DNA from 4 places in the Micromonospora maris AB-18-032 genome. Region 2 is predicted to be linked to each of the others. Evidence: riboswitches for the same ligand, from Rfam matches in the RefSeq annotation. Region 2 holds a riboswitch; each other region holds the start of a gene.

Region 1 (7,467 bases), 1.9 Mb from region 2:
GTCCTTGCCGTAGTGCGCCCGCGCGACCTCGATGAGATGGCGTGCCCGACGCGGCCGCGACGGGATCGCCGCCGCATCATGACGGCGGGCCTGCCGCGCCGCCTCGCCGGATTTCTGCAGCTCCACTGCCACGGTCACCGCATGAGCACCCATGATGACCTGGGAGAACGACGTCTGCGGCTGGTAGAAGGCCTTCGGCAGGCGCTGTGCCACCTGGTCCGCACGGTCCCAGTACCGCCAGGCTCGCCCTTCCTCACCGGCACGGGCAGCGGTGTAGGCGGCTTCGAAGTTCAACGCACCCCACAAGGCCAGCAGATTCGTGCTTCCGTCGGCTGCCCGCGACTCCAGGGCCGACAGCACGTCAAGCGTCACCGCCATCGCGGTGTCCCAGTCACCGGCGTCCCGATGCACCTGACACAGGAACCACCCCGCACACGCGATCGCCTCCGGATCACCGGACTCCTGCGCCGCCACCATCGCCCGATCCGCCACCCGCCAGAGCAACTCGGCAGCGGGCTGGTACGCGATGAACATCTGGGCCAGCCCGAGCGTCTCCGCCAGCAGGGCCTGCGCCTGCCGCCGCTGGTCACCCTCGTACGCCAACACGGCCCGCTGCCCGTCGCGCAGCAACCCCGGCAACAACCCGCCCAGCACCGTACGGTGATCCGACGCCTGATGCCGCGCCCGCCACGCCACCGCAAGCCGCTCCCTCAGACCGGCCAACGACTCCGCCGGGGTGTAACCAGAGAGCGGGATGCGGTTCACGGCATCCCGAACCGACGCCAGAGCCGGATGCTCCGGTCCGTTGACCGTCGCAGACCGGTCACCCAGTTCTACGGCCAATACCGACACGTCGATCTTCAGGGCACGCGCGATCCGATCCAGCATATGAATGCGCGGCGGCAGAATCCGATCCGTCTCCACCGCCTTGACCCACTCGGCGCTACGCCCCACCAGCCCACCGAGCACCGCACGAGTCTTCCCGGACCGCTCCCGGTAGACCTTCAACCGCTGCCCGAACGTCAACTCCGGCAAGGAATCCACCCGGAACCTCCTCGCGTAGCGCAGCGAAGACCACCGACCCATCGGCCGCAATCACCACGCTACCGACAGGCAGGCCACCCCATAACCCCTCACACTCCGGGGTTTTCAGCGTCAGCAAAAGCGCACTGACAATCGCGGCCGCCAAACGCCGTCACCGAACGACGCCAGACAACGCTCGACCGGTACAACACGTCAGCGGATTAGTGCGGCACAGTGTCATCCGGCGCGGTCGAGGCGGGTGGCGTTGTCGTACGACTCTCGGGCATCGAGCAGTTCGTTCCAATGCTGCTCAGCCCACGCGCACGCGACCGCCATCGGTTCGAGCATGCTGCGGCCCACCGGCGTCAGCTCGTACTCGACATGCGGGGCGAGTTCGGCGTAGACCGTGCGCTTGACCAGGCCATCGCGTTCGAGGGAGCGCAGCGACTGGGTGAGGACCTTGGGGGTGACGCGGCGCAGCGGCACGCGCAGTTCGGAGAACCGGCGAGGCCCATGCTCAAGGCAACGGATGATCAGCGCCGCCCACTTGTCGCCGAATCGGATCGGAGTGAGCGAGGACGGGCACAGCTCGTCGAACATGTCAGCGGGCAGGGGCTGCCTCATGGCCCCACGATAGCTGGTATCCCGGTGGTAACCATGACCCTCGATAGCGTCGGCTGACTGGCCGGACGCACGGGCTCTGGCCCTGGTGAGAGGCATTGCTCATGAACATCGTGGTCTTCGGCGCGGGCGGCCGGGCCGGACGGCAGGTCGTCGCCGAGGCACGTCGGCGCGGCCACCAGGTCACTGCCGTGGTGCGCGACCCCGCACGCCACAACAACCTGGCCGACGTGCGAATCGTGGCTGGCGACGTTACGGACGCGGTGAGCATCGCGGCCGTAGCCGCCGGGCATGACGCCGCCATCAGCGCGGCCGTGGACCTGTCCGTGTCACCGCACGACTTCTTCACTGCCTCGTCACGCGCCCTGGCCACCGGGCTGGCGAAGGCGGGCGTGCGCCGTCTGGTGGTGGTCGGCCTCGCATCGATCATGCCCGGGGCGTCCGGCGCGGCCCTGATGGACGAGCCCGGCTACCCGAACGAGTACCGCTCCTTCTACCTTGGCCACGCAGCAGGACTTGAAGAGCTTCAGACCTGCGACCTCGACTGGGCGTACATGGCTCCCGCAGGCGACTTCGATCACGAGGGCACGCGCACCGGCCATTACCGGCTCGCCGATCACGGCGATGCGGCCAGTCGGATCAGCTACGCGGACTTCGCGATCGCACTGCTCGACGAGATCGAGGCACCTCGCCACCACCGCGTCGCCTTGAGTGTTCGGGAGCTGTGATACCCAGGATTCTCATGATCGTTTACCTTGGAAAATCGAAGGCCCTGACCGGAACTCACGTCCTGATCAGGGCCTCTCGCGTGGAGCGGGTGACGGGAATCGAACCCGCACTGTCAGCTTGGGAAGCTGATGTTCTGCCATTGAACTACACCCGCAAGCGGGACCACTGTACCTGAGTCACTGCCCCCGTGCACCCAGGCACCCCGCTCGCCACCCGGACCGCCGAGGCGATCAACGACCGGCAAGAAGTTTCACCCCAAGCAACATATGCCCATTCTCAAATCTATCGATGGGTTGTAACGTCTGCCCCACGTTTTCCGCACGGCGCGACACAACCCCCCGGTCGCGTCGACAGAAAGAGGTGGGCTTATGGGACTCCGTCCCGTCCTGCTGAACCGGCGCCTCGCCGGCATCGCATCGACGTCACTGGTCATGGCGCTCGGCCTGGTAACGGTGGGCGCGCTGCCGGCCGCCACCATCTCCGCCAGTCCGGCGATGGCCGCCGGGCACGCGCACGCCGACGAGGAGTGCGCGGAACCCACCGGCAGCGCGGCCCGGGTCCGCGGTGGCGGTGTCCTCGCGCACGACCCGAACGAGCTGACCAAGAGCCAGGTCCTCCAGCGGGAGGCCGAGTTCGCCGACCTGCTCCAGGAGCGGGCCAAGCGGGTCGGTCAGCGTAACCTCGGCACCCAGGCCGCCGCCGCGTCGGTCACCATCCCGGTCGTGGTGCACGTGATCCGGAGGGACACCACCCGCGCCGGCGGAAACATCCCCGACTCGATGATCCAATCGCAGATCAACGTGCTCAACCAGGCGTTCAGCGGGGCAACCGGTGGGGCGGCGACCGCCTTCGCCTTCCAGTTGCAGAGCATCAACCGGGTCACCAACACGTCGTGGTACCCGATCCGGCAGGGCACCACCGCCGAGCGGCAGATGAAGACCCAGTTGCGGGTCGGCGGCAAGAACACGCTGAACATCTACCTGGGGGCGCTGAGCAACAACCTGCTCGGCTGGGCGACCTTCCCGCAGACCACGCTGAACAGCATGGACGGCGTCGTGGTGCTGAGTGAGTCGCTGCCCGGCGGCACGGCCACCAACTACAACCAGGGCGACACCGGCACCCACGAGGTCGGGCACTGGCTGAACCTGTACCACACCTTCCAGGGCGGCTGCTCCGGCTCGGGTGACCAGGTCTCGGACACCCCGGCGGAGGCTTCCCCGGCGAGCGGCTGCCCGACCGGTCGGGACACCTGCTCCGCCCCGGGCCTCGACCCGATCACCAACTTCATGGACTACTCGTACGACTCCTGCATGTACCAGTTCACTCCGGGCCAGGCCAGCCGCATGATCAGCGCCTGGAACACCTACCGAGCCGCCTGACGCGAGCCCTTCGGCACGTACCGCCTCCGGTGCCGGTCCCGTTCGACGGGGCCGGCACCGGCTGGTGTCAGGCCGCGCAGCGGGCGCGGCGGGCGGAGTGGGCCGCCAACGACGCGGGCCGCTGCGCCTGCGGGGCGGTGGCTGTCGGATCGAGCCAGACCTGGACGGCCGGCGCCCCGCCGTGCTCGCCCGGCACGTCGGAGTTGGCGTGGCCGCGGCGGCTGAGCATCGCGACCTCGATCGTGAACTCGAACAGCCGCCAGTCGACCTGCGGCGCGGCGCGGGCGGCAAGCGCCAGGCGGGCCACGGTGGCGTCGTCGGTGACCGGCCAGGCCCGACCGGCGACGTACGCCTCGTCGTCGCTCTCCTCCGGCGGGAAGGAGTGCAGGGCATAGCGGCCGTCGCGTTCCAGGTCGCGCCGCTTCGGCGAGTCGATCACAAAGCAGTAGAGACCGTCGTCGGTGATCACCGGGGAGACCGGGTGCACCCGGGGCCCGCCGTCGGCGCGGACCGTGGCCAGGTAGCCGAAGCCCGGGCCGTATTGCTGCATGAGAAGGCGGATCTCGTCGGCGAGTCGAGGCTCGTCAGCGGCGAATTCGGACCAGGAAGCCATGTCGACATCTTATCGAACATACGTTCTAGACAGGTAGCGCGACACGCAGGTCAGCCATATCGGTATGGTGTGGCGATGCTGCTCTCCGACCGCGACCTGGTCTCCGAGATCAAGGCGGGCACGCTCGCGCTGGAGCCCTTCGAGCCCACGCTGGTGCAGCCGTCCAGCATCGACGTACGCCTGGACAAGCTGTTCCGGGTCTTCAACAACCACCTCTACACCCACATCGACCCGGCGACCCGGCAGGACGACCTGACCTCACCGGTCGAGGTGCCCGACGGCGAGCCCTTCGTGCTGCACCCGGGCGAGTTCGTGCTCGCCTCCACCCTGGAGGTCATCTCCCTCGGCGACCAGTTGGCCGGTCGACTGGAAGGCAAGTCCAGCCTGGGGCGCCTGGGCCTGCTCACCCACTCCACCGCCGGCTTCATCGACCCCGGCTTCTCCGGGCACGTCACGCTGGAACTGTCCAACGTGGCGAACCTGCCGATCACCCTCTGGCCCGGCATGAAGATCGGTCAGCTCTGCATCTTCCGGCTCTCCTCGCCGGCCGAGCACCCGTACGGATCGGCCGTCTACGGCTCCCGCTACCAGGGGCAGCGCGGGCCGACGCCGAGCCGGGCCTGGCAGAACTGGCGCACCTGGCCGACCCGCTGACCACACCAACGCCAGGCCCAAGCTCAGTCAGGACAACACTCAGCCGGGTCGGCCGAAGCTGTGGATGGGGCTGGTGTCCATCCGTTTCATCTTCACCGGCTGACCGGCGCGGGAGGCGTGCACCACCCAGCCGTCACCCACGTACATGCCGACGTGGTGCAGATCGCGGTAGTAGAAGACCAGGTCACCCGGGCGTAGGGCGCTGCGGCTGACCGACGCGGTGACCTGACGCTGCCGGGCCGCGTTGTGCGGTAGCGCCACCCCGGCCCGCGCCCAGGCGGCCAGCATCAGACCCGAGCAGTCGTACGCGTGGGGTCCCTCGGCCCCCCACACGTACGGCTTGCCGATCTGGGCGCAGGCGAACTTCACCGCCACCCCCGCCGGCCCGCCCGGATAGCCGGCCGGGCAGGGCGCCGGACGCAGCGGGCCGCCGCCTCCATTGCCGTACGCCCGCAGCCGGAGCCGCTGCAACCGGTCGATCTCGGCGTCGATCTGGCGGCGCTTCTGCGCGAGCTCGGCCTCGGTACGGGCCAACTGGTCGATGGTGCGCTCCAGCCCGGCCTTGGCGGTGGTGAGTTCGTCGCGCAGTTCGCTCGCCTCGCGTACGTCCTGTTGCTGGAAGTGGGCGTAGCGGTTGAGCAGGCCGATCTGCTCCACGACCTCGCCGGGCGACCTGCTGTCCAGCAGGGCGTTGACGGCACCGACCGTGCCGCCCTTGTACGCCCGTGCCGCCAGCGCGCCGACCCGGGTCATCGCCGCGTCGACCTGCTGCTCAAGCGGTGCGATCCGAGCGGCCAGGGCGTCGGCCTCCCGGCGCTTACCGGCGAGATCCTGCCGGGTGGAGTTGTGGCGTTCGATGAGTGGTTCGAGCCGGTTCCAGTCCGCGTCGATCTGGCGCTCGATGGCGTCGACCGTCGGCTCGGCGTGGGCCGCCGTCGCGCCGCCGGTCAGCATGACGGCGGTCGCGGACAGGGCGGCGAGTGCGGTGGTGCAGCGGTACCAGCGGGATCGCGGCGCAGCCGTCGTCGGGCCGGGCGTCGCCGGCCGTGCTGACGGTGGCCGCGGGGCATGGTGTGCCACCGGGCTCCGTACTCCTTCTTCCCGTACCGCCTACCGGGTTAGCTGACGGGTTCGGGCGGGAAGGGAGCGCCCTACCGCGGTGATCGCGGATTCACCCCGGGAACCTGGATCCCCGGCTCGCGCAAGCGACTCGGCGGTGTCGGACCGTTACCGCCCCTGGTGGACGGAACTGCCATCGGACCCGACGATTGCCCAGCGTAGGGACGATCCCCGTCGATACGCAACACATCCACACCATCACTCACGGTGCACAAATCCGACAACGAACAGGGCCCCCGGTCGCTTGACCGAGGGCCCTGGTGATGTTCCTGTCTGCTCGCTCAGCCGGGTCGGCGGAAGCCGGCGATCGGCATCGTGGTGATCGGGGAGACGTTCACCGGCTTGCCCGCTCTGGGTGCGTGCACCATCAGATTGTTGCCCAGATAGAGGCCGACGTGACTCAGGTCACTACGGAAGAAGACCAGATCGCCGGGGCGGGCCTCAGACCTGGAAATGGCCTTGCCCTCGTTCCACTGCGCACCGGTGAAGTGCGTCAGGTAGATGCCGGCGGCCTTGTACGCGTACTGGGTCAGCCCGGAGCAGTCGAACGAGTTCGGGCCGGTGGCACCCCAGACGTACGGCTTGCCGACCTGGGCGCAGGCCACCTTGATGGCGGTGCGGGCCGCCGCGCTGACCACCCCGTTGATGGTCGGGCAGTTGGTGGTCTTGACCGTGGTCACCGGCAGCGACCGCTCAAGTTGCTTGATCTTGGCGTCGATCTGCTTCTTCTTCGCCGCGAGCTGCTTTTCCTTCGCCTCCTGGTCGGCGATCAGCGCGTCGAGCTTGGCCTTCTGCGTGTCGTACTTCTTGCGGACCTTCATCACGCTCTCGAGCTGCTGGCGCTCGTACGCCGCCAGCCGCTCCAGCATGGCCATCTGCTCGCCGAGCAGGTCCGGCTTGGCGTTCAGCAGCACCGCGCCGATTTCCTGGGACGGTCCGTTCACGTAGTACCGCGAGGCGAGGTCCGCCACCCGGTTCATGGCCAGTTCGGCTTCCAGGGCCAGCGGCTGGATCTTCTTCTGCAGGTCGGCCGACTTCTTCCGGTTGACCTTCAGCTGCGACCGCACCTTGTTGTACTGCTCGATGGTGGGCTCAAGCTGCTGCCACTGCTTGTCGATCTGACGCTCGATCTCCTCCACCGAGGGCTCGGCGTGCGCGGGGGCGGAGAGCAGGCCAGCGCCGACTGCGGCGGCAGCCACCAGGACGAGCAGACGGTGAGCGGCTCTCCGCAGGCCACCTGGACGGCTCGACCGTCCGGGCACGTGACGATGGAGGGGCATGGTTGCCACCGGCAGCGACTCCTTTGCAACCGACCGCCGGGTGTCCCGC
Region 2 (7,467 bases):
CGGTGACCGCCCGGCTCACCGCGGCGAGCGCCAGCCCGACCACCCCGCCGAGCGAGTGGCCCAGCACGATCACCCGGTCGCCGGGGTGCAGGCTCGCGGCGACCTGATCGGCGAGGGCGGCGAACGAGTACGCCGGCAGCGGGGGTGACGCGCCGTGACCGGCCAGATCGGGGGCCATCCACCGTCCCGGCCACCGCTGGTGCAGCAGCGGTGCGCAGGGCAGCCACCCGTCGCCGGTGGCACCCATCCCGTGCAGCAGCAACAACACCGGCGCGCTGCCCCGCTCACCCGACTCCGTGATCATGTCGGGCAGTCTGCCACCGCCCGGGCCGGTCGGCGAGAGCCGCGACCGGGATACGACACCGGGCGCCGACCCCGAAGGGTCGGCGCCCGGCACGAACAGCAGGAGTCAGGACGAATAGCCCCGGGTGGCAGCCCAGTTGGCCAGGTCGATGGTGCTCAACCAGTACGAGTAGTACGACGCGTCGGCCGAGTCGGCGATCTTCACCATCCGGCCCTCGTCCTCGTAGCCGACCACGGCGACGTAGTGGCCGCCGGGGAAGGAGTGCCAGCCACCGGCGGTGTCCACGACGCTGCCGGCGACGTTCACCACGACGCCACGCCCGTCGGAGATGGCCGCCACGACATCGGCCTGGAGCTGGTCCATCTGGGCCGGGGTCGCCGAGCCACCGGGGATCATCGTGGTCTTGTACGGCTCGCCCTTGACCGCGGCGTTGAGCGCCCGAGTGGTGTCGTACGCCGAGTTGGTGCCGGCGAAGGTGGTGCCGAGCTGGGCGGCGAGGGTCTCCTGGCCGCGCTCGATGCCGGCGGCGCTCAGCGCGTTGCGCACCGCGGCCGGGCCGCAGTAGTAACCGTTGATCTGGGCCTGGTAGTCGTACGACAGCACCTTTTCCGCCGGCGGCTTCGGGGCGGCCTTCTTACTGGCCACGTCCGGGTCCGCCGTGGCGGCCCGCGCCGACGGCGAGGCGGCGGCGCTGCTCGGCGCGGCACTGCTGGGGGCGGCGCTGCTCGGCGCGGCACTGCTGGGAGCGGCGCTGCTGGGGGCGGTGGCGACCCGCGCCAGGGAACGGGAGGCCGCACTGTCGTCGCGCAGCTCGGCCACGGCGGCCGCGGTGGGCGCGTCGACCAGGTTGTCGTCGGTCCGGGCGACCAGGGCACCGGCGCCGGTGGCCAGCACGAGGGCCGCCGCCGACGTGGCGAGAAGCTGATAGGGGCGTTCGGTGGCCAGCTTACGGAGCTGACGCTTGAGGGTGTGCTTCACGAGATCCTCCACGGGCTGAGGGGTGGACGGGTGGGCCTGGCTCAGGCTGCGGAGAGCGGACCGGCGAGCGCAGGCACCACGGTGCCGTGGAGGCGGGGGAATATCGGGGGGATCGAATTGTGCTGCACGAGGACAGGAACTCCTTCCGACACCGCCGACCGGGTTAGCTGACGGATTCGGGCGGGAAGATCGCCCTACCGCGAGCCGTGGCTCACGGATTCACCCCAAGTGGTGCAGTGGTTCCCCGGTTCGTGTGATCACGATTGAGCGGGTCGGCGCGGCGTCGCCACTTGCGATCATTTACCGCACCGGACAGGGCGACACTACTGGTCGGTATCGCTCCTGCCAAGCCTGCCCTGACCTGCTTAAACCTGGTCCGGTGCGATTATTTTCGGGTATCGCGGAACTGTCGTCGCTCAATGGGACAGCGCTCGCGGACATCCCTGTCGGGGCGGTAACCGGACCGGACGTTCACAATGTCCCCGCACATTGCGCCCCACCTTCGACGTCTGACCCACGTTGACCGATTCGGCAATTACTGTGACCGGGGTCACCGAATTTCGGCCCACCTGTTGTTGAACCGGCGTGGTCGCGACGGCTCATCCCACCCGGGCCGGCCGCCAGCGCAGGGTCGCTGCGGGCCGACCGACGACCACCCGGCGCGGCACCGGCAGCGGGTTCGGCCGTAGCCGCTGCGCTGCGGCGTACGCCTCGGTGGAGAGCGCGCGGGCGGCGTCGGCGGCGAGTTCCGCGGCCCGCCAGGCGTCGCGTTCCTGCTGCGCGGCCGCCTGGTAGGCCGCGAGGCGGCCGTCACGTACCACCCGGGCCAGGAAGATCTCCTGCTCGGCGGGGTGCCGTCGGGGATCCCAGCCGGCCCGGTGGGCCAGCGCGTCGGCGAGTTGCCGCCCGGTCAGGTCGCCGCGCCAGTATGCGGCCATCGCGGCGTGGTGCAGCCAGCGCTCCCGAGCCGCGTACTCGGCGGGGGTCCGGGGCGTACCGGGGCTGGGCCAGGCGGTGGCGGCGGCGAGCCGTCGGGCGGCGGCCTCCGCCTCGTCGTACGCGGCCCAGGCGCGGTCGAGTTCCGTCTGCGCGCGGTGCCATGCGGCCCGGCGGCGGCCGGCGTTCTGCGCGGCGCCCGCCGCGGCGACGGCGACCTCACCGGCGTAGCGACGCTGGTCCGCGACATCGTCGTGGTCCGGGAGGTCCGGGGTCCGGTCGGTCGGCGGGACCGGCTCGGGCCGGGCGACAAGCGCGGTGAGCACGCCCAGCGCGAGCACCAGCAACACCGACCAGATGGCGGCGGCCCGAGGCGCGTCGATCAGGAACTGGTAGAGAACGGTCTTCTCCATGTCGATACCTCACGGAAGCGGATGTGGCGGCCCGGGGTGCCGCCGGTGGCGGGTCGCCGGGTCGCGGCGGATCGTCAGGGTGGTGGAGCGCGGCAGGACACCCACGGTGGGGGCCCGATCGCAGAGGGCCGTCCGGGTCAACCGACGGTACGGGCGGGGATCAGGCGCCGGGCGGGGCGCGGCCGCACCGCAGACCCGAGGTGTCCACCGCAGGAGGCTGATCGTCGGCAGCCGCGCCAGCCAGGTCGACGCCCTGGTCGGTCCGCGCCGACGGCACTGGTGCCGTCGCGGCGCCAGCGCCGGGGCGGTCGTCGTCGCCACTCGCCAGTCCATCGGCTGTCGGCGGGATCGCGGCGCACCGGTCGGATGCCAACGCCTCGGTCGGCGGGGCGAAGCTGACCATGCTGGGCTGCCCGGCAGGGCCCGCCGCTGGGCCGAGATCACCGGGATGGGCGGCGGGTGCGGGCATCGTCCAGGCGCCGACGGCGAACGCGGCGGCGACAGCGAATCCGGTCAGCAGCCGTGCCACCCGACGCGCCAACCACCACAGAGAAGGACGAGTGGGGACGATCGGGAGCACGCTGCCACGCTACCGTCAGGTCCCGCGGGCCGCACTGCCGCCGGGCGTGTCGCAGCGAAGAACCTGATTCGGGTCACCCGGAGCGCCGCGCGTCAGCGGAGTGAGCTCACCGTCCAGGCTGGACAGCGGGAGGGGACCGGCGCGGGGCCAGGCGACGCATCATCGGTTGTTCGACGAAGCGGTGCACCAGTGCGGCGAGCCCCAGCGTGAGCGCCAGGAAGCCGATCACGGCGGCCGGGCCCCACCAGCCGGGCAGGCCGGTCCCCCAGTCCCCGGTGATCCGGAGAATCGTCATGATCACGAACACGTGCACCAGGTAGAAGGCGAACGAGACCTCGCCGAGCCAGACCATCGGGCGCGACCGCAGCGGGGAGCGCCGCCCCCGCACGTCGGCGTCCGCCGCCGCGGCGATGACCAGGACGTACGCCGCCGCCAGCAGCGCCGCCCAGAACTCGGCCCGGATCCACTCGGCGGCGGCCACCCAGGTGCCCACGAAGATCAGGCTCGCCAGGGGCAGGCCGGGACCCCGCCACCGCCCGCGCAGCATGAGTTCGGCGGCGGCCACGCCCATCCAGAACTCCAGCGAGCGGACCAGGGGGAACACCTGGGTGAACCACCATCGGCTCTGCTCCGGCACCAGGGTCTGGGCGGGCCACAACGCCAGAATCAGCAGCGGTACGGCGATCACCACGGCCCACAGCTGCCAGGGCCGGGCCCGGCGTACCAGTGGCAGGACCAGCGGCAGGCACAGGTAGAAGAACAGCTCGCAGGAGAGCGACCAGCTCACGTTGTTGACGCTGTAGAAGTACCCGGGACGGGGATCCCAGGCCTGGATCAGGAACAGGTTCTCCAGCGCCGCGACGGGGTTGATCGGATCGGCGAACCAGACGGCGGCCCCCATGGCCAACGCCCAGAGCAGGACGTGGTTCGGATAGATCTTGGCGAACCGGCGCCGCCAGAACCGCCGCCGGGAGTCGCCGGGTCGGGCCGACCAGACCAGCACGAAGCCGCTGAGAATGAAGAAGAACTGCACTCCGGACAGGCCCAGAGTGAAGACCTTGCCGACGACCGCCTGGTAATCCGGCTCGGCGATGATCCGCATGGTGCCGGCGTGAAAGCCGAAGACCAGCAGCGCGGCTATCCACCGCAGCCCGGTCAACGACGGTAGCCGGCTGGCCAGGGCTCGGTCGGTCGCGGAGCCCGGCGGTGCCGCCACCGGTGCGCTGGTCATGCGGGCACCTCCGGCGTCGGCGGCACGCGTCTCTCCTTCCCAGGGCCGGTTGGCCCGTTCCGATCGGCTGCCGGGGCCACCCGGCGTCGCCCGTCGGGCACCCTACCCGCTGACTGATCGATCCACTCGTCGGGTGATCGGTGACCGTACGCTGTCACGCTGTTCAATCGCTTCACCGCTGCCGGCCATGTCTGGTTCCCGTCCTGTCCATCCGGGCGGTCGAGGGTGTCGGCGTGGTCAATCAGCCGACGCAAGCGCCGCTGCTGAGCATCGTCGTGCCGGTCTACGGCGTCGAGGCGTACCTGCGTCAGTGCCTCGACTCGATTCGCGAGGACGTGCCCGCGAACGAGACGGCGGCGGTGGAGCTGATCGCGGTCGACGACGCCTCGCCGGACGGGTGTGGACAACTGCTGCGCGAGTACGCCGCCGAGCACCCCGGCTTGCGGGTGCTGCACCTGGAGAGGAACGTCGGTCTCGGGCCGGCGCGCAACGCGGGCCTGGACGTGGCCACCGGCGAGTACGTCTGGTTCGTCGACAGTGACGACTGGCTGCCGCCGGGCACCATCGCAGCCATGCTCGACCGGCTGCGTACGGACCGGCCCGACGTGATGATGATCGACCATCTCCGGGTGCACGAGTGCGGACGTCGCGACATCGACGCCAGCAGTCACCTGCTGCGCGGGACACCCGGCGTGGTGCGGCTGGTCGACCGGCCGCAACTGCTGCGGGTGCAACACACCGCCTGGAACAAGGTGGTACGCCGGGCGTTCATGGCTGAGCTGGGGCTGCGCTTCCACCCCGGCTGGTACGAGGACATTCCGTTCAGCCATCCACTGCTGATCGGCGCGGATCGGATCTCGGTGCTGGACCGGATCTGTTACCTGTACCGGCAGGGCCGCCAGGGCGCGATCACCTCGACCCGCAGCGGCCGACACTTCGACGCCTTCGACCAGTACGACCGGCTCTTCGCCTGGCTGCGGCAGCACCACCCCGACGGGCGTTGGCATGCGGAACTGTTCGACCTCATGGTCAACCACTTCCTGGTGGTGGTCGGCAACGACGACCGGCTGCACCCGCACCTGCGACGACGCTTCTTCCGCCGGGTCGCCGCGCACTACCGCCGGCACCTACCCGGCGGCGGCTACCCCCGGCCCGGCGGGGTGGCCGGGCTCAAGCACCGGCTGGTCGACCGGAACAACTACCTGGCCTACGTGGCACTGCGCCGCGCCCACCGGCTGGCCGACAGGCTACGCAGCCCGTCGGCCCCACCGCCCGCGACGACCAGCCCCGACGCCGACCACGACGCGGGGTCCGACCCCACCCGACCTCGCACACTGGTGCGGACACATGGAAACGGAACGCGATGACCACGCTCAAGATCGGGCCACATCTGGTCGGCACCGGCGAACGTCCCTTCGTGGTGGCGGAGATGTCCGGCAACCACAACGGTGACCTGGACCGGGCACTGGCCATCGTGGACGCCGTCGCCGCCAGCGGTGCGCACGCGTTGAAGCTCCAGACGTACCGGCCGGACACCATCACCATCGACGTCGACGCCCCGGCCTTCCGCATCTCCGGCGGCCACGAGTTGTGGGGCGGGCAGAACCTGTACCGGCTCTACGAGCGGGCCCACACCCCGTACGAGTGGCACGGTCCGATCTTCGAGCGGGGCCGCGAGCGGGGCCTGACGGTCTTCTCCTCCCCCTTCGACGCCACGGCTGTCGAGTTGCTGGAGAGGTTGGACGCGCCCGCGTACAAGATCGCCTCCTCGGAGTTGGTCGACCTGCCGTTGATCCGGCTCGTCGCCGCCACCGGCAAACCCGTGATCATCTCCACCGGAATGGCCACCCTGGCCGAGATCGACGCGGCGGTCCGTACGGCCCGGTCCGCCGGTGCGAGCGGGATCGTGCTGCTGGCCTGCACCGCCGCCTACCCGGCACCACCCGCCGACAGCAACCTGCGCCGCATCCCGGTGCTCGCCGAGGCGTTCGGCGTACCGGTCGGCCTCTCCGACCACACCCCCGGCATCGGCGTGCCCGTCGCGTCGGTGGCCCTCGGCGCCTGCTTCATCGAGAAGCACATCACGCTGGACCGGGCCGACGGTGGCGTGGACTCCGACTTCTCCCTGAACCCCGCGGAACTGTCGGCCCTGGTGGTCGAGGCGGAACGGGCCCACGCGGCACTCGGCGGCACCGCCATCGGCCCGACCCCGGCCGAACGGGAAGGGCTACGCTTCCGCCGCTCGCTCTACGTGGTCGCGGACGTCCGCGCCGGCGACGAGGTCACCCCCGCCAACGTCCGCTCGATCCGACCGGCCGGCGGACTGTCCCCAGTGGAGATCGACCGCGTCCTGGGCCGCCACTTCACCGCCGACGTCACACGCGGCACCCCGCTCAGCTGGGACCTGATCTGACGATCAGGCGAGCCACCGGGCCGCCGACCTCAAGCTGGCCAACGGGGTCCTGACCGTCACTGACACGACTCGGTGAACAGCCACCGAGACGACACGCAACCTCACCGCCACAACTTCCCTGCTCACGAGCTACTGCGTGGGTTGAAGCAGAGCAAAGGGCGGGTAGGGGACATGGGTGGGTGGTGGATCGTTGTCGCGGACGGTGACTGTGGTGGAAGAAATCGATTGTTACTTGCGGTAGTGGGCTGCGGCTGCTGGGTGGTCCGCGTCGCCACGCGGGCGTCGCGACCCGGGGTCGCCGTCAGGTAGGGGTACGTCCGCGGTGTCGCGGGGCCGGTCGGTGGCGACGAAGGCGACGGTGACGACCAGGTCGGCGAGGGTCAGCGTGCGCCACAGCCAGTCGATGCGGGGCGGCACCTCGAGTCCGTGCCGCTGCCACCAGATGGCCATCGGGACGTCGGTGAGCTTGGCCAGGCATTCGGCGCGGGTCCAGCGGGCCCAGAACTCGCCGGTGCCGAAGCGCCGCGCGAGCGCCGTCGGCACCGGTGCGCCGACTCGCTCGGCGTCGATCGCCACCCGCCATCGCGGCACCGGCGGGGCGTACCAGCCGAG
Region 3 (7,467 bases), 3.2 Mb from region 2:
ACCGCCGCCCCGCCGCTGGCCGCGGTGGCCTCACCGACCGACAGGACGTCCAGGGACACCGCCATCGCCGCACAGCCGTTCGCGGCGGCGGTGAACGCGGCACCCACGGTGCCGGAGTGCAGCACCGCGCGACCGGCGTTGGCGCCACGATTGATTCCGGACAGCAGCACCTGCGGCGGCGGCCCGAAAGCGCCGTGCACGGCGATGAGCGCGATGAAACCGGGAGACCCGCCGACCGCGAAGGCGGGCGTACCGTCCAGGTCCGGCAGCGGGTGCTCGTGGACCACCACCCGGCCGTCCTGCTCGATCGCGCTCATCGCGGCGCTGGTGCCGCTGGCCTCCTCCAGCGGGGCGGCCACCACCACGTCCAGACCCCGGTCGACGGCGGCCCGGGCCAGCGCGTGGATGCCGGGGGCGGCGATCCCGTCGTCGTTGGTGATCAGTACCCGCAGCGTCATCGCCCGCCCGCCCGGTGGGCCAGCTCGTCGGGGGTCGTGCGGTGCTGCGGCCGGATGCTCGCCGGCTCCAGCTGCACCCGCTCGACCAGGCCGGTGATCGAGTCGACCCGACCGGTGCCCAGCCCGTGACGCGTGACGTTCAGCGCGCCGGCCGCCGCCCCGGTACGGATGGCGGTGCGGACGTCGCCGCCCTGGGCCACCACGGCGGCCACCCCGGCGGTCATCGAGTCGCCCGCCCCACGCGGGTCGGCCGCTTCCAACTGGGGCATCAGGACCTCGAACACCTCGCCGTCGACCAGGGCCAGCGCCGGCTTCTCGGCCCGACTGACCACCACGTTCTCCGCACCGGCGGCGTGCAGGTCGTACATGGCGCGGGTGAGCTGTTCCTCGTCGTCGTCGGCGGCTCGGCCGTCCGCGATCAGCTCCTCGTGGCTGACCTTGAGGAAGAACACGCCGCTGTCCACGACCGCCGTCAGGTGTTCGCCACTGAGGTCCACCACCACCCGGCTGCCGTTGGCGCCGAGGTCGGCGGCGAAACGGCGGTACAGGTCAGCGGGCACCAGTGACGGGTCGTTCGGGCCGCTGAGCACGCACACCTCCGCGCGCAGCCCTTCGCTGAGGGCGAGGTTGTACAACTCGTCCAGCTCGTGCCGGCTCAACGGTTGGCCGGGCACGTCGACGATCTCCCGCCGGGTGCCCCCGCGGCGGTCGTGCACGTACCCGCCGCTGCCGCCGGAGTCGCGGTTCACCACCTTGAGGTCCACTCCCTCGCCGACCAGCAGCGGCGCCAGGACCTCCCCGATCTCGCCGCCGAGCGCCGTGCAGAGCACCACGTCGACACCGAGCGACAGCACCATCCGGGCCTGCCAGACGCCCTGTCCGCCGGGGTGCAGGTGCAGCTCCGGTACGTCGCTGGGCTGGTCGACGGTGACGGTCAGCAGCGGTGTGGGCGCGAAGACCATGACGTGCCCGGTCACCGGGCCCACCCGCAGGTGCCGGACCGGGTGAACCGCGTGGTGGGTTGTCTCATGCGCGTTGCGCCCCCTCGTGGCGAAATGTCCACTTCCGTCTTAGACGGTAACCAAGGTGGCGGAACCGCGCGCGTCGACCGGCGGGGAGTGTGGGCGTTTCGCGGGCACGATGCGACGCCGCCGGGCGGAAGTCCCACCCGGCGGCGTCGTGTGAACAGGTCAGTACACCGACAGGTGCACGTGGTTGGTGTGGTCGCTGGACGGGTCGCCGCGACCGCCGCTGTAGGACTTCCAGCCGCTGCTGGGCAGCCAGATCTGCTTGTACCAGATCACGTAGAGCACGGCGAGCCGGTCGGCGTTGTTGACGAAGTACGCCGCCAGGTTGTTGCCGTACGTCCGGTCGCCGCCCGTGGCGACCCCACCGAAGCCGTTCTTCTGCGCGGCGAAGTCGCAGGCCCGGCCCTTGGGGTGCTCGCCCGAGCCGCCCGAGCGGTAGCAGGAGACGTACCGGGTGAAGCCGGCCGCCTTGGCCTGGTTGAGCGCGTGCAGCGTGCGCGGGGTGATGCAGCCGTTCGCCGGGGTCGGGTCGTTGACACTGCACGACTCCGAGGGCCACGAGCCGTCCGAGTTGCGGGGCGCGGGCTTGGCCGTCGGGCTGGAACCGCCACCACGGCTCGGGGTGCGGGCGGCGCGTTCGGCGGCCTGGGCGCGTTCGGCCGCCTCCGCCCGCTCGTTGGCCACGGTCAGCGCCCGCTCGGCCTGGTCCTTGCGCTTGGCCATCACCGCGACCTGCTTGCGCTGCTCCTGGACCTCCACGTCCAGCGCCTGCTTGGTCCTGCTGACCTCGTCGCGGGTGGCCCGCAGCTCACCCAGGGCGCGCTCCTCGTTCGCGGCCACCGCGTCCAGCGCCGCCGCCCGGTCCATGAAGCCGGCCGGAGAGCCGCTGTTGAGCAGCGCTGACGCCGCACCGAGCCGGCCGCTGCGGTACGCCTGTGCGGCGATCTCGGCGACCTTCGCACCGCGTTCGGTGAGTTGGTTCTCGGTGGTGGTGAGCTGTGCGGCCAGTTGCTTCTGTCGCTTGACCGAACGGTCCAGCGCGGCCTTGGCGTCGAGGTAGCCCTTGCTGGCCGCCTCCAGTTGGGCGCGCAGCGCCGGGGTGCCCCCCTCGTCGCCGACGTCGGCGGGAGCCGCCGCCAGTAACCCGTGTGCCGCGGCCGGGCCGGGAACGAGCGCGACGCCTACGGCGAGAGCGAGCGCCGCGCAGATCAGGGCCGCCGTTCGGGCGGCCGGTTTCACGGTTGCCACTGCTGGCATGCACATGTCCTTCCGTCAGCCGCCGACCGGGTTAGCTGACGGGTTCGGGACGGAAGATCCCTACCGCGCGTGCGCGGATGCACCCCAGGAACATGGTTCCCCGGCTCGCCCCTGCGGGCGATTAGGCGGCGACCACCGCCGGCACCGGTGGGTGCCGCCTGGCGGAGGCCGGGTCCGAGCCTACCGGTGCTGCTGTGACCCGTGCAGCCGGTGTGACTCGTGGTGTTCGTCCGGTCACCAGGAAATCGGACGAAAGTATCATTTTTGGTAAATAGCGGTAGCTCGGTGTCAGGTGGCCACATCGACCGTGGTCAGCCGCTGGGTGGCCCGGGACAGCGCGACGTAGAGCGTACGCACACCGGAATCGGGCACCGCGCGGATCTCACTCGGCGCGACAAGCACCACCGCGTCGTACTCCATGCCCTTGGCCTCCAGGCTCGTCACCACCTGCAGGCGGTCGCCGCCGAGGCCATCGAGCCAGCCCGCCACCTCGTCGCGCCACGGCACCGGAGTGATCACCCCGACGGTGCCCTCGACCTCGCCGAGCAGGGTGCCCGCGGCCGACACCACGCTCGTCGTCAACTCGGCGGCCGGCACCACGAGTTGCACCGGGTCGACTCCGGTGGAGCGGACCGCCGTGGGCAGCGGAAGATCCGGGTACACCCGGCGGATCTCCTCGGCCGCCACCGCGAAGATCTCCGCCGAGTTGCGGTAGTTGGTGGTGAGGGTGAACCGGTGCCGCGGCCGCCGACCCAGGGCCTGCTCCCGAGCGCGATTCAGCTCCTGCGGATCTCCCGTCCAGGCGGTCTGCGCCGGGTCACCGACCACGGTCCACGAGGCCAACCGGCCCCGCCGGCCGATCATCCGCCACTGCATCGGCGAGACGTCCTGCGACTCGTCGACCACCACGTGGGCGTAGTCCCGGTAGTCCTCCGGACGCTCGCGGGCGGCCTGTCGGGCGGCCCGTTGCCGGTCGGCGAAGGTGCTCAGCTCCCGTACGCCGCCGGCCAGCTGGAACGGATCCCGCTTGGCTCGGGCCGGGCGTACCGGCTTACCGAGCAACGTGTCCAGCTCGTCGAGCAGCGCGGTGTCGGCGACCGTCGGGCCGTCCGTGGCCAGCCCTCGGTAGGCCTCGCCCAGCAGCCGGATCTCGGCCCCGGACAGGATGCCGCCGGCGTACCGGCGTAGTCGCTCGTGGTCGGCCAGCCAGCCGAGCACGTGCCGGGGATGCAGCCGGGGCCACCAGGCCTTGAGGAACTCTCGGAAGTCGCTACGGTCGATCAACTCGTCCTCGAAGGCGCGCTGCTCGGGCAGGCCGGCGATGCCCAACCGGCGGGCCTGGGCCCAGAGCGCGGCGAGGACGCCGTCGAAGCCGGCCCGGCGTACCTCGTTGCGGCGGGCGCCACGGGGCAGCGCACGGTTCCAGACCGTGTTCAGCTCGGCCCGCTCCAACCGCAGCAGCTGTCCCCGGTAGAGCAGCCGCAACTCGGTGGGGGCACCCGGCGCGGTGTCCCGCACGGCACGTTCCAGGACCCGCCGCATCCGCAACGATCCCTTGATCGCGGCCACCCGGGGCGGGTCGGTGCGGGTGGCGACCAGGCCGGGGAAGATGCTGCCCAGCGACTGCAGGGTGGCATTGTCCTCGCCCAACGACGGCAGCACCGAGGCGATGTAGGAGACGAAGACCGAGGAGGGGCCGACGACCAGGATGCCGCCTCCGGCGTACCGGCTCCGGTCGGCGTAGAGCAGATAGGCGGCACGGTGCAGGGCCACCGCCGTCTTGCCGGTGCCGGGGCCGCCGGAGACGAGCGTCACCCCGGAACTGGGGGAGCGGATCGCCTCGTCCTGCTCACGCTGGATGGTCGCGACGATGTCGCGCATGCCCCGGCCGGTGGTGCGGGACAGGGTCGCCAGCAGCGCGCCGTCGCCCACCACCGGCATGTCCGGCGGTGCGGCTTCCGGGTCGAGCAGGTCGTCCTCGATCCGGGTGACCCGTTCCCCGCTGGACTGGATCGTGCGTCGGCGTACCACGCCGAGCGGCTCGGCGGGAGTGGCCTGGTAGAACGCGGCGGCGGCGGGGGCCCGCCAGTCGACCACCAGGGTGCTGGCGTCCTCGTCGCGGATGCCGAGCCGCCCGACGTAGATCACCTGGCCGTCCCGCAGGTCGAGTCGGCCGAAGACCAGCCCTTCGTACTCGGCGTCGAACAGGTGACGTCGCTGCGCGGCGTGGAAGACCATCGCGTCGCGTTCGACGAGTGCCCCGAAGTTGCCGACCCGGGCCAGCCGGTAGCCGTCCCGTTCGGCGCGGACCGCCCCGCGCCGCAGCTCGGCCAGTCGCGCGTACACCCGGTCGAGATGCCGTTGCTCGACGGCGATCTCCTGATCCAGGGTGCTCTGATCCACCGCTCGTGCTCCTCGTCCCGCCGCCCGGCCAACCGCACGAGATTACGCCCCGCCGTCCACGTGCAAGGAAGGGCACCTTGTTAACGTGTCAGGTAGAGCAGGGGTCCCTTGTTAACAGTCGCGGACGGGGCTGGTGTCGAGGACCCGGCGCAGCACGCCGGAGAGTGCGCCGTTGACCTCCTCGGCGCGTTCCATCATCAGCATGTGGCCGGCGCCGGGGCACACCACCAGGTCGGTGGCCGGCAACGCCTCGGCGATCGACTCCGCGCACGGCGGTGGGGTGAGCCGGTCCCGGTCCCCGACCAGGGCGGCCGCCGGCAGATGGGCCAACGCGGCGAGCGTCTCCAACCGGTGCTGGGCGCCGATCGACGCCCGGAACCCGCCGATCGAGCGCAGCGAGGCGCGAGCCACCGCCGAGGTGACCAGGCGGATGTCCGCCGGATCGCAGCGCTCACCGAAGAGCATCCAGCGGATGCTGGGCTGCAGCGCCCGCAGCAGGGCCCGGGGCGGACGCCACGAGCCGCAGCGGGCCAACACCCCGGCCCCGGTGGTCTCGGCCAACCGGATGATCCGGGCGATCCGCGGTGAAAGACCGTAGACGGTGTGCGTGTGCCCCTCGGCGGTGGTGGAGACGAAGAGCAGTCCGGCCGTACGGCGCGCGAAGTGCTCGGGGTGGCGGTGGGCGTACTCCATGATCGTCATGCCGCCCATCGAGTGGCCGACGAGCACCACCCGGCCGCCGCCGGAGGAGACGGTGTCCAGCACGGCGGCCAGATCATCGCCGAGCTGGGCCAGGGTGGCCGTGGGCAGCGCCATGCAACTGGACCGGCCGTGCCCGCGCGCGTCGTAGGTGACCACCCGCACCGACGGATACGTCTCGCGCAGCGCCGCCACCTGCCGGTGCCAGCTGCGCCCGTCCAGCGTCCAGCCGTGCAACAGCACCACGGTGACCTCGGCGTCCGCCGGTCCCCTGGCTTCCACATGCAGGCGTACGTCGTCAGGAAGCCGTACTTCGACCTGCTCTGGCATCGCCACCTCCCCCATGGCCGCGCGAGTGCGCAACACCGGGGGTACCCGGTGGTAACACCGGCTACCCGCCATGACACCACGAGAACCGCGATGTTGAGAAGATTCCGGTTTGGGTCCCCTGCTCGACCGGCTGGGCCGGAGACGACGAAACGCCCGCCGGGAAGACCCGACGGGCGTTTCGTGGTGGTACGGGAGGCTGGCTCAGCCCTCGAAGACGCCGGCCTCGACCAGGCGCTTCTCGGCGGCGTCCCAGCCGTCGCCCGGGTGGGCGGCGTTGAGGCTGTTGATCTCCGCCCGGATCTTGGCGGCGTGGCCGGCGGCGGCCAGCACCCGGATCTCCTCGACGAAGGCCTCGGAGTCGGTGCGCAGGTGCACGGTCTTGCCGTTGGTCAGGTTCCGCACGTAGGCGTGCTTGCCGCCGTTGAGCGGGATCAGGTACTTGAACTCGCCCAGCACGCTGAGGGCGCCACCCTGGCCAGCCTGGCCGGCCCGGACTGACGCGCGCGCGGTCTTAGAGGTGTTGCTCGCCACGGAGGTACTCCTTGCAAGACGTACGGAGGACGGAACGTCCGGGGGCTGTTGCGGGGCGGCACCCGATGGGAGGCCCCGCGAGAGGCTTACGCGGCACAGGCCGCCGATGGAACTGTACACGACCCACGATCCCGGCTGGTCATCGCGGCGTCACGAGGTGGAACGGCGGTCACCTGTCCGGGTATTCCGACCGGCGGATTTTCCGATTCCCTGGCGCACCATCCGTCCCACCAGTCATCATGTGTGACAACAACGCACCCGGAATCGGTCGAGGTCGTAGGGGAAGACGCACCTCGCTCTCCGGGAGGTCACCGTGCCAACGCGTGGCGTCGTATACGTCCATTCGACCCCGCTCGCCGTGTGCTCACACGTCGAGTGGGCGATCGCGCGCGTCCTTGCCGCGCCGGTCAACCTGCAATGGACCGCCCAGCCCGTCGATCCCAGCGCCCGCCGGGCCGAATGCGGCTGGTCCGGTCGCGCCGGGACGGGCGCCGAACTGGCTGCTGCCCTCCGGCAGTGGCCCATGATCCGTTTCGAGGTCACCGAGGAGCCCAGTCCGGGCGCCGACGGTGAACGCTTCATGTACGTCCCCGGCCGCGGGCTGTTCCGGGCCACCGTGGGCGCGGCCGGGGACATCCAGCTCGGCGAGGACCGGCTGCGCAGCATCATGGCCGCCGCGCGGGGACCCGAGGCCCTCGCACACGCTCTCGACAAGGCACTCGGCAGCGCCTGGGACGCCGAACTGGAGCCGTACCGCTACG
Region 4 (7,467 bases), 1.5 Mb from region 2:
ATCGCGCAGACCGTGACGGCGATGCTGGGGTCGTCGGCGACGCTGGCCGCCGAGGTCTCCGCCGGGCGTTGCGCGGTGGTCGGCATGTCGTACCGGCTGGCCGCCGGCGAGGTCCGGGCGGTGGCTGCGGAACCGGCGGAGCTGGTCGCCGAGCTCGCGTCCGCCGCCTGACGGCGAGTGCCGGCCCGACAGAGGCACCTGACGGCACCCGCCGGGCCGCCGAGGGCGTCAGCCGACGGACCGAGGGCCGCCCCACCAGACGGCGGGACGGCCCTCGAAGTGATGCCGGACGTGCGCTAGTACATCGAGACGTGCACGTGGTCTGTGTGGTTCGACGGGCCGCTGTAGGAACTCCAGCCGGTCGCCGGGAACCAGATCTGCCGGTTCCAGATCACGTAGTAGACACCCAACCGGTCGGCGTTACGGACCAGGAACGCGGCCAGGTTGTTGCCGTAGATCCGGGTGTCGTTGTTGTACCAGGGCCGGAAACCGCTGTTCTGCAACGACCAGTCACATGCTCGGCCCTTGGGGTGCTCCCACTTGTCACCCGGTCGGTAACAGCCGACGAACCGGTTGAAACCGGCGCGCTTGACCTCCTTGTACATGTGCAGGGTGCGCGCCGTGATGCAGCCGGACGTGGTCGGGTCGTTCTGGTTGCACGATTCGGGCTTCCAGCCGCCGTCGGCTGCCCGGTTGGGACCGGGCCGGGCGACCGGAGAGGTGGCGGCCACCAGGCCGCCGGTGAGACCGACGCCACCGACCAGGCGGAGCGACTTCTCCGCGTCGCTCTTCTTGCGGGCCATGTCGTTGGTCAGCTTCTGCTGCTCGCGTACCTCGGCGTCGAGCGCCAGTTTGGCCGTCTCGGCGCGGCGCTTGACCGCGTTGACCTCACCCAGCTTCTTGCTGTTGACCAGGTTCAACTCGTCGAGCGCGGCGGCGCGGTGGATGAACGAGTCGGGGGCGTTGCTCTGCAACAGCATGGCGATCGCGCCCACCCGGCCGGTCCGGTACGACTGGGTGGCGATCTCGGCGACCTGTGGGGCGAGGGCGTCCAGGTCCGCCTCGGCGCGGCGGACCTCGACGGCGAGCTTGAGCTGCTTCTTCTTGGACTTTTCCAGCTTGGACTTGGCCTTGGTGTAGTCCCGGTTCGTCGCCTCGATCAGCTCGTTGAGCATCGGCGGGTCGTCGTCATGGCCGGCCGGTTTGGGGGGCTTCGGCGCAGCCGCCGCCGGCAGCGGGCCGGCGAAGACGGCGAACGCGGCGAACACGGCCACCACGGGCGTCAACCAGCGGCGTAGGGGTGCCGTCACTGTCTTCCCTTCCATCGACCGCCGACCGGGTTAGCTGACGGGTTCGGGACGGAAGTGGCCCCTACCGCTGGTGCGGATTCACCCCACGTACCTGGGTTCCCGGCTCGCCTGGTGGCGATTGGGCGGTGGCACCGCAGGCGCCGGTGCGCGCCTTCGGCGGTGACCGGCAGTGAGGTTACCCGACGGTCGGTCTGGTCCTCTACGCGCCGAACCCGGCAAGATGTGTCATTTCGTAATCGCACTGGGTGACGAGTGACACGCTTGTCGATCCTTTCGGTCGGCGTGCTCACGTTGAGGAGTGTCACCATGGGGTGTCGGTGCTCCTGTCCGGTTCGGGCCACTCCGAACGGGTGGCGGGGGGCGTGTGACGGGGACGCGGTGTGCTGAGGGCCTGGAGCGTCTCGGCCCGGTCCGTCGCCGGTCGCGGCTGGGCGACGGCCACGTCGTCGGGTGCTCCGGGTGCCGCGTTCGCCCCGGTGCGGCGCCGTCCGGCGGTGGTCACCACCGTGGCCAGGGCGGTGGTCAGCGGTACGGCGGCGATCAGCCCGAGCGTGGCCACCACGCTGCGGACGATCTCCTGGGCGAGGAACTCGCTTGTCACGATCTGACCCAGCGCGCGGGAGTCGGCGGTGAGCAGGAGCAGCAGCGGCAGCGACGCGCCGGCGTACGCCAGCACGATGGTGTTCACCACCGAGGCGATGTGCGCCCGGCCCACCCGGGTCGCCGAGCGGTACAACTCGCGGCGGGACATGTTCGGGTTGGCGTGCGCCAACTCGGTGACCGCTGCGGCCTGGGTGACCGTGACGTCGTCCAGGACGCCCAGTGACCCGATGATGATGCCGGCCAGCAGCAGGCCGTGCAGGTCGACGTCGCCCCGGAACATCGACAGGGTGGTGGCGTCCTCGCTGCCGAAGCCGGTCAGGTGGGTCGCGTTGGTGGCGGCCAGGCCGAGCAACCCGGTGAGTACGAGCGCGCCGAGGGTGCCGAGTACGGCGACCGAGGTCTGCGCGGACACCCCGTGCGTCAGGTACAGCACCACGAACATGATCAACGCGGCGCCGACGATGGCGACCACCAGCGGCGGCTGACCGGCGCTGATGCCGGGCAGCACGAAGGTGAGCAGGATGGCGAAGCTGGCCGCCAGGCCGGCCAGGGCGGCCAGCCCACGCAGTCGTCCGAAGGCGACGATGGCGGCGGCGAAGAGCACCCCCAGCCAGATCAGTGGCGTACCGCGCTGGTGCTCGGCGATGTTGTAGGTGCTGATCGCCGGGTCCTCCGGGTCGATCAACGAGACCAGGATGACATCGTCGTCGACGCTGACCGAGGGTGCGCCCGGCCCGGCCGGGATGGGGGTGTCCACGTGCTGGCCGGCGTCCGGGCCGTCCTGTACCCGTACCGTGACAGTGCCGCACGGGCCACCGGCCGTCGTCGGGGTGCCCTCCGGCACCGCGGGGTTGGGCGGGCAGGGTTCGGTCACCACCCGGGTGACCGTGCCGTGGTACCGGGGCAGGTCGTCGCCGGCCTCCGGGCGGGGGGCGTCGCGGGGCCAGAGCACCAGCGCGGCGACCAGCGTGGCGAGGAAGAGGGGGACCACCGTCACGATGAGGATCCGCCGCACCCCGGGTGGGGTGGGCGGAGCGGCACGGCTGTGATCGGCGCCCATTCGATAGTCTCCCAACGATTTCTTCAGCGGAGTACGTGTCGGCGGGCGAGTCGGTTCAGCCCGACCGTACGACTCTCGCGGTGGGCGGCCGAGGCGGCCGGAACGTGGCGGAGCCGCTGCGTACGGTGAGTGCCGGGGCGGCCGTCGTCGTCGCCGGGCAGCGGCGGCGGTGCGGGTGCGCGTCCGGCGGCGCGGTGGGCCGGAAGGCGCGGATGTCGGCAGGCCATCGTGTGCGAATGGTAGCCAGCCCAGGAACGGATCGCAGGACGCGTGGGGTTCGTCGGCGGTTCGTGAGCCCGGGCGGTGGTCGACGGGTGGGCCGGAGAGTGGGTCAGCCGCGCTTCATCAGACGGCCGACGGCGGCCATCATCTCGGTGGCCATCTCGTCGGCGCGGCCCTCGGCGGCCCCCTCGTGCATGCAGTGCCGGGCGTGCCCGTCGAGCAGGCCGAGGGCGACCTTGTCGAGTGCGGCCTGGATGGCGGAGATCTGGGTGAGCACGTCGATGCAGTAGCGATCCTCGTCGACCATCTTCTCGACGCCGCGCACCTGGCCCTCGACGCGGCGCAGCCGGGCGAGCAGTTGGTCCTTGCTGGCGGTGTAGCCGCGGATCGGCGTCGGTGTGGTCATGAGCACGAGGATAGCCTACCCCCAGGGGGTATGCTACGGTCGCGTTGGAGATACCCCCCTCGGGTATGTTCGTGGCACCGGTCGCCCCTCGGCCGGGCCAGGCGGAAAAGGAGAAGCCCCATGGTCACCACGACCTACCAGGTGCAGGGCATGACCTGCGGACACTGCGTCGGCGCGGTCAGCAACCAGGTCGGTGCGCTGCCCGGCGTGACCGACGTGACGGTCGACCTGCCCGCCGGCCGGGTCACCGTCACCAGCGAGCAGCCGCTCGACGAGAACGCGGTACGCGCGGCCGTCGACGAGGCCGGATACGAACTGCTCGGCGCCTGAGACGACCGGCGGCGGAAACCGAGGTGCAACGATGAACACAGCGACGAAGCTCACCGGCTTCGCGCTCGGCCTCGCGGCGGTGTTCGGTGCGGCGTACGGGGTCGGCCAGGTGACCGGCCCCGCCGCCCCGGTCGTCGCCGACGGCCATGACGCGGGCCCGCACGGCACCGCCGCACCCGGGCAGGAGACGGGCGGGCACGACGCATCGGGAGCCGCCGGGCACCTGCCCGGCGGGCTGCTCGTCTCCGACCGGGGCTACACCCTGGTTCCGGTCGCCGCCCCCGAGGGTGAGTTCGCCTTCCGGGTCAGCGGGCCCGACGGCAAGCCGGTGACCCGGTACGAGGTGACGCACGACAAGCCGATGCACCTGATCGTCGCCCGGCGTGACCTCTCCGGCTTTCAGCACGTGCACCCGGAGTTGGCCGCCGACGGCACCTGGCGGGTCGCCTCGCCGGTGAACTCACCCGGGGTGTGGCGGGCGTTCGCCGACTTCACCCCGACCGGCGGCGAGCCGCTGACCCTCGGGGTCGACGTGACCGTGCCCGGCGAGTTGACCGAGCGACCCCTGTCCGCCCCGGCCAGCAGCAGCACGGTCCACGGCTACACCGTCGACTTCCACGGCACACCCCAGCCGGGCGGCAACACCACCCTGACCTTCACCGTCAGCCGTGACGGGGTGCCGGTCCGCGATCTCGAACCGTACCTGGGGGCGTACGGCCACCTGGTCGCACTACGCCAGGGGGACCTGGCCTACCTGCACGTGCACCCCGAGGGCGGGCCGGGCGACGGGTCGACGGCACCCGGGCCACAGGTGCGCTTCGCCGCCGAGTTCCCCTCGGCCGGGGCGTACCGGCTCTATCTCGACTTCCGACACGACGGGGTGGTACGCACCGCCGAGTTCACCGTGCACGTCGGTGACCCGGGTGCCATCCCCAGCCCGGAGGGCGTCATCGCCGACGAGCACGGCACCCCCGGACACGAGCACAACTGACGGGACCAGCGATGAACACCAGCAGACCGCTGCCCACCGCGACCGGCCGGATCGAGCTGTCGATCGGCGGGATGACCTGCGCCTCCTGCGCCGCGCGCATCGAGAAGAAGCTGAACCGGCTGGACGGCGTGCAGGCCAGTGTCAACTACGCCACCGAGAAGGCGACCATCTCCTACGACGCGCCGGTCACCCCGGACGACCTGATCGCCACGGTGGAGCAGACCGGCTACCGGGCCAGCCTGCCCGCGCCGGCCACCGCACCGGCGACCACCGACGAGCCGGTGGACGAGTTGCGCAGCCTGCGTACCCGACTGTGGGTATCCGTGGCGCTGACCGTGCCGGTGATCGCGTTGGCCATGGTGCCGGCCTGGCAGTTCACCTACTGGCAGTGGCTGTCGCTGGTGCTGGCCGCCCCGGTCGTGGTCTACGGCGGGCTGCCGTTCCACCGGGCCGCCCTGGTGAACCTGCGGCACGGTGCCGCGACCATGGACACCCTGGTCTCGGTGGGCACCCTGGCCGCCTTCGGCTGGTCGGTGTGGGCGCTGTTCCTCGGCACCGCCGGTACGCCGGGCATGACCCACCCGTTCAGCTTCGACATCGGCCGTACCGACGGTGCCGGCAACATCTACCTGGAGGCGGCGGCCGGGGTGACCGCGTTCATCCTCGCCGGCCGGTACTTCGAGGCTCGCTCCAAGCGCACCGCCGGGGCGGCCCTGCGCGCCCTGCTCGAACTCGGTGCCAAGGACGTCTCCGTGCTCCGCCACGGCGTGGAGACCCGCATCCCGGTCGAGCAACTCGCGGTGGGGGACCGGTTCGTGGTGCGGCCCGGCGAGAAGATCGCCACCGACGGGACGGTGGACGAGGGTTCCTCGGCGGTCGACGCCAGCCTGGTCACCGGTGAGTCGGTGCCGGTGGAGGTCGGGGTGGGTGACGCAGTGGTCGGCGGGTGCGTCAACGCCGGCGGCCGGCTGGTGGTCACCGCCACCCGGGTCGGTGCCGACACCCAACTGGCCCAGATGGCCCGACTGGTCGAGCAGGCGCAGTCCGGTAAGGCCGCCGCCCAGCGGCTCGCCGACCGCATCTCCGGGATCTTCGTACCGATCGTGCTGCTGCTGGCGGCCGGCACGCTGGGCTGGTGGCTGGGCTCCGGCGCCGGGCCGACCGCCGCGTTCACCGCCGCGGTGGCGGTGCTGATCATCGCCTGCCCGTGCGCCCTGGGCCTGGCCACGCCGACCGCGCTGCTGGTCGGCACGGGGCGCGGCGCGCAGCTCGGCGTGCTGATCAAGGGACCGGAGATGCTGGAGTCCACCAGGCGGGTGGACACCGTGGTGCTGGACAAGACCGGCACCGTCACCACCGGCCGGATGACCCTGCTGGAGGTGATCCCGGGCGCGGGCGAGCGGCGCGACGAGACCCTCCGGACGGCCGCCGCGTTGGAGGCCGGCTCGGAGCACCCGGTGGCCCGGGCGGTGGTGGCCGGTGCCGCCGAGGTCGGCGAGTTGCCACCGGTCACCGGCTTCGCGAACGTCGCCGGGCTGGGCGTCAGCGGCACCGTGGAAGGTCGTGAGGTGCTGCTCGGTCGGCCCCGGCTGTTGCGCGAGCGCGGTCTGGTCGTACCTGACGATCTGGCGCGGGCGGCCACCGACGCGCAGGCGGCGGGCCGTACGGCGGTGCTTGTCGGTTGGGCGGGCCGGGCCCGTGCCGTGCTCGCGGTGGCCGACCAGGTCAAACCGACAAGCCGGGAGGCGGTACGCCGACTGCGGGATCTCGGCCTGACCCCGGTGCTGCTCACCGGCGACAACGCCACCGTCGCCGCGGCGGTGGCCGCCGAGGTGGGCATCGACGAGGTGATCGCGGAGGTGCTGCCGGCGGAGAAGGTCGACGTGGTCTCCCGGCTCCAGGCCGAGGGACGGGTGGTGGCGATGGTCGGTGACGGCGTCAACGACGCGGCGGCGCTCGCCCAGGCCGACCTCGGACTGGCCATGGGCACCGGCACCGACGCGGCGATCGAGGCGTCCGACCTGACCCTGGTCCGGGACGACCTGCTGGCCGCCGTGGACGCCATCCGGCTCGCCCGTCGCACCCTGGGCACCATCAAGGGCAACCTGTTCTGGGCCTTCGCGTACAACGTGGCGGCGCTTCCGCTGGCCGCCGCCGGCCTGCTCAACCCGATGATCGCCGGGGCGGCGATGGCCTTCTCGTCGGTTTTCGTGGTGGCCAACAGCCTGCGGCTACGACGGTTTCGTCCGGTTACCTGACTCGGTGATTCGCCGGGGCTCGGCTGGGTACTTGATGGATGTAGCTACCGAACGAGCCACGGAGGCTGACATGGGTGTCGAGGACAAGTTCAACAACAGCGCCGAGAACACCACCGGCAAGGTCAAGGAGGGTGTCGGCCGGGCCACCGACAACGAGCAGCTGGAGGCTGAGGGCCGCGCCGATCAGACCCGCGCCAACATCAAGCAGGCCGGCGAGAAGATCAAGGACGCGTTCCGGAGCTGAGCTGCTGATCCCCCGAACCGCCGGGCCGGCGCTCGCCGCCCGG

The links. Region 2 has a riboswitch for cyclic di-AMP ahead of VAB18032_RS09275 (C39 family peptidase). Riboswitches for the same ligand answer to the same signal wherever they lie in the genome.
Region 1: another riboswitch for cyclic di-AMP. It lies ahead of VAB18032_RS00395 (C40 family peptidase); the one in region 2 lies ahead of VAB18032_RS09275 (C39 family peptidase).
Region 3: another riboswitch for cyclic di-AMP. It lies ahead of VAB18032_RS22810 (coiled-coil domain-containing protein); the one in region 2 lies ahead of VAB18032_RS09275 (C39 family peptidase).
Region 4: another riboswitch for cyclic di-AMP. It lies ahead of VAB18032_RS02235 (coiled-coil domain-containing protein); the one in region 2 lies ahead of VAB18032_RS09275 (C39 family peptidase).

The regions. Positions count from the first base shown of each region.
Region 1 is NC_015434.1:78,147-85,613, reverse strand. Features, by position in the region: gene VAB18032_RS00430 (helix-turn-helix domain-containing protein) at 1-1,044, opposite strand, end outside; gene VAB18032_RS00425 (winged helix-turn-helix transcriptional regulator) at 1,261-1,647, opposite strand; gene VAB18032_RS00420 (NAD(P)-dependent oxidoreductase) at 1,749-2,372, shown strand; tRNA gene VAB18032_RS00415 (tRNA-Gly) at 2,454-2,527, opposite strand; gene VAB18032_RS00410 (zinc metalloprotease) at 2,742-3,752, shown strand; gene VAB18032_RS00405 (pyridoxamine 5'-phosphate oxidase family protein) at 3,820-4,365, opposite strand; gene dcd (dCTP deaminase) at 4,441-5,019, shown strand; gene VAB18032_RS00395 (C40 family peptidase) at 5,059-6,099, opposite strand; cyclic di-AMP (ydaO/yuaA leader) riboswitch at 6,112-6,245, opposite strand; gene VAB18032_RS00390 (C40 family peptidase) at 6,420-7,433, opposite strand.
Region 2 is NC_015434.1:2,006,403-2,013,869, reverse strand. Features, by position in the region: gene VAB18032_RS09280 (alpha/beta fold hydrolase) at 1-304, opposite strand, end outside; gene VAB18032_RS09275 (C39 family peptidase) at 410-1,294, opposite strand; cyclic di-AMP (ydaO/yuaA leader) riboswitch at 1,420-1,562, opposite strand; gene VAB18032_RS09270 (hypothetical protein) at 1,882-2,631, opposite strand; gene VAB18032_RS32780 (hypothetical protein) at 2,792-3,211, opposite strand; gene VAB18032_RS09260 (acyltransferase family protein) at 3,318-4,442, opposite strand; gene VAB18032_RS09255 (glycosyltransferase family 2 protein) at 4,676-5,809, shown strand; gene pseI (pseudaminic acid synthase) at 5,806-6,855, shown strand; gene VAB18032_RS09245 (hypothetical protein) at 7,084-7,467, opposite strand, start outside.
Region 3 is NC_015434.1:5,176,544-5,184,010, reverse strand. Features, by position in the region: gene surE (5'/3'-nucleotidase SurE) at 1-458, opposite strand, end outside; gene VAB18032_RS22815 (1-phosphofructokinase family hexose kinase) at 455-1,435, opposite strand; gene VAB18032_RS22810 (coiled-coil domain-containing protein) at 1,649-2,743, opposite strand; cyclic di-AMP (ydaO/yuaA leader) riboswitch at 2,748-2,881, opposite strand; gene VAB18032_RS22805 (HelD family protein) at 3,032-5,146, opposite strand; gene VAB18032_RS22800 (alpha/beta fold hydrolase) at 5,258-6,175, opposite strand; gene VAB18032_RS22795 (hypothetical protein) at 6,377-6,706, opposite strand; gene VAB18032_RS22790 (DUF3145 domain-containing protein) at 7,020-7,467, shown strand, end outside.
Region 4 is NC_015434.1:464,290-471,756, forward strand. Features, by position in the region: gene VAB18032_RS02230 (carbonic anhydrase) at 1-171, shown strand, start outside; gene VAB18032_RS02235 (coiled-coil domain-containing protein) at 297-1,310, opposite strand; cyclic di-AMP (ydaO/yuaA leader) riboswitch at 1,315-1,445, opposite strand; gene VAB18032_RS02240 (YibE/F family protein) at 1,612-2,973, opposite strand; gene VAB18032_RS31425 (hypothetical protein) at 2,997-3,200, opposite strand; gene VAB18032_RS02245 (metal-sensitive transcriptional regulator) at 3,305-3,601, opposite strand; gene VAB18032_RS02250 (heavy-metal-associated domain-containing protein) at 3,722-3,931, shown strand; gene VAB18032_RS02255 (hypothetical protein) at 3,963-4,922, shown strand; gene VAB18032_RS02260 (heavy metal translocating P-type ATPase) at 4,934-7,180, shown strand; gene VAB18032_RS02265 (CsbD family protein) at 7,251-7,424, shown strand; gene VAB18032_RS02270 (sensor histidine kinase) at 7,402-7,467, opposite strand, start outside.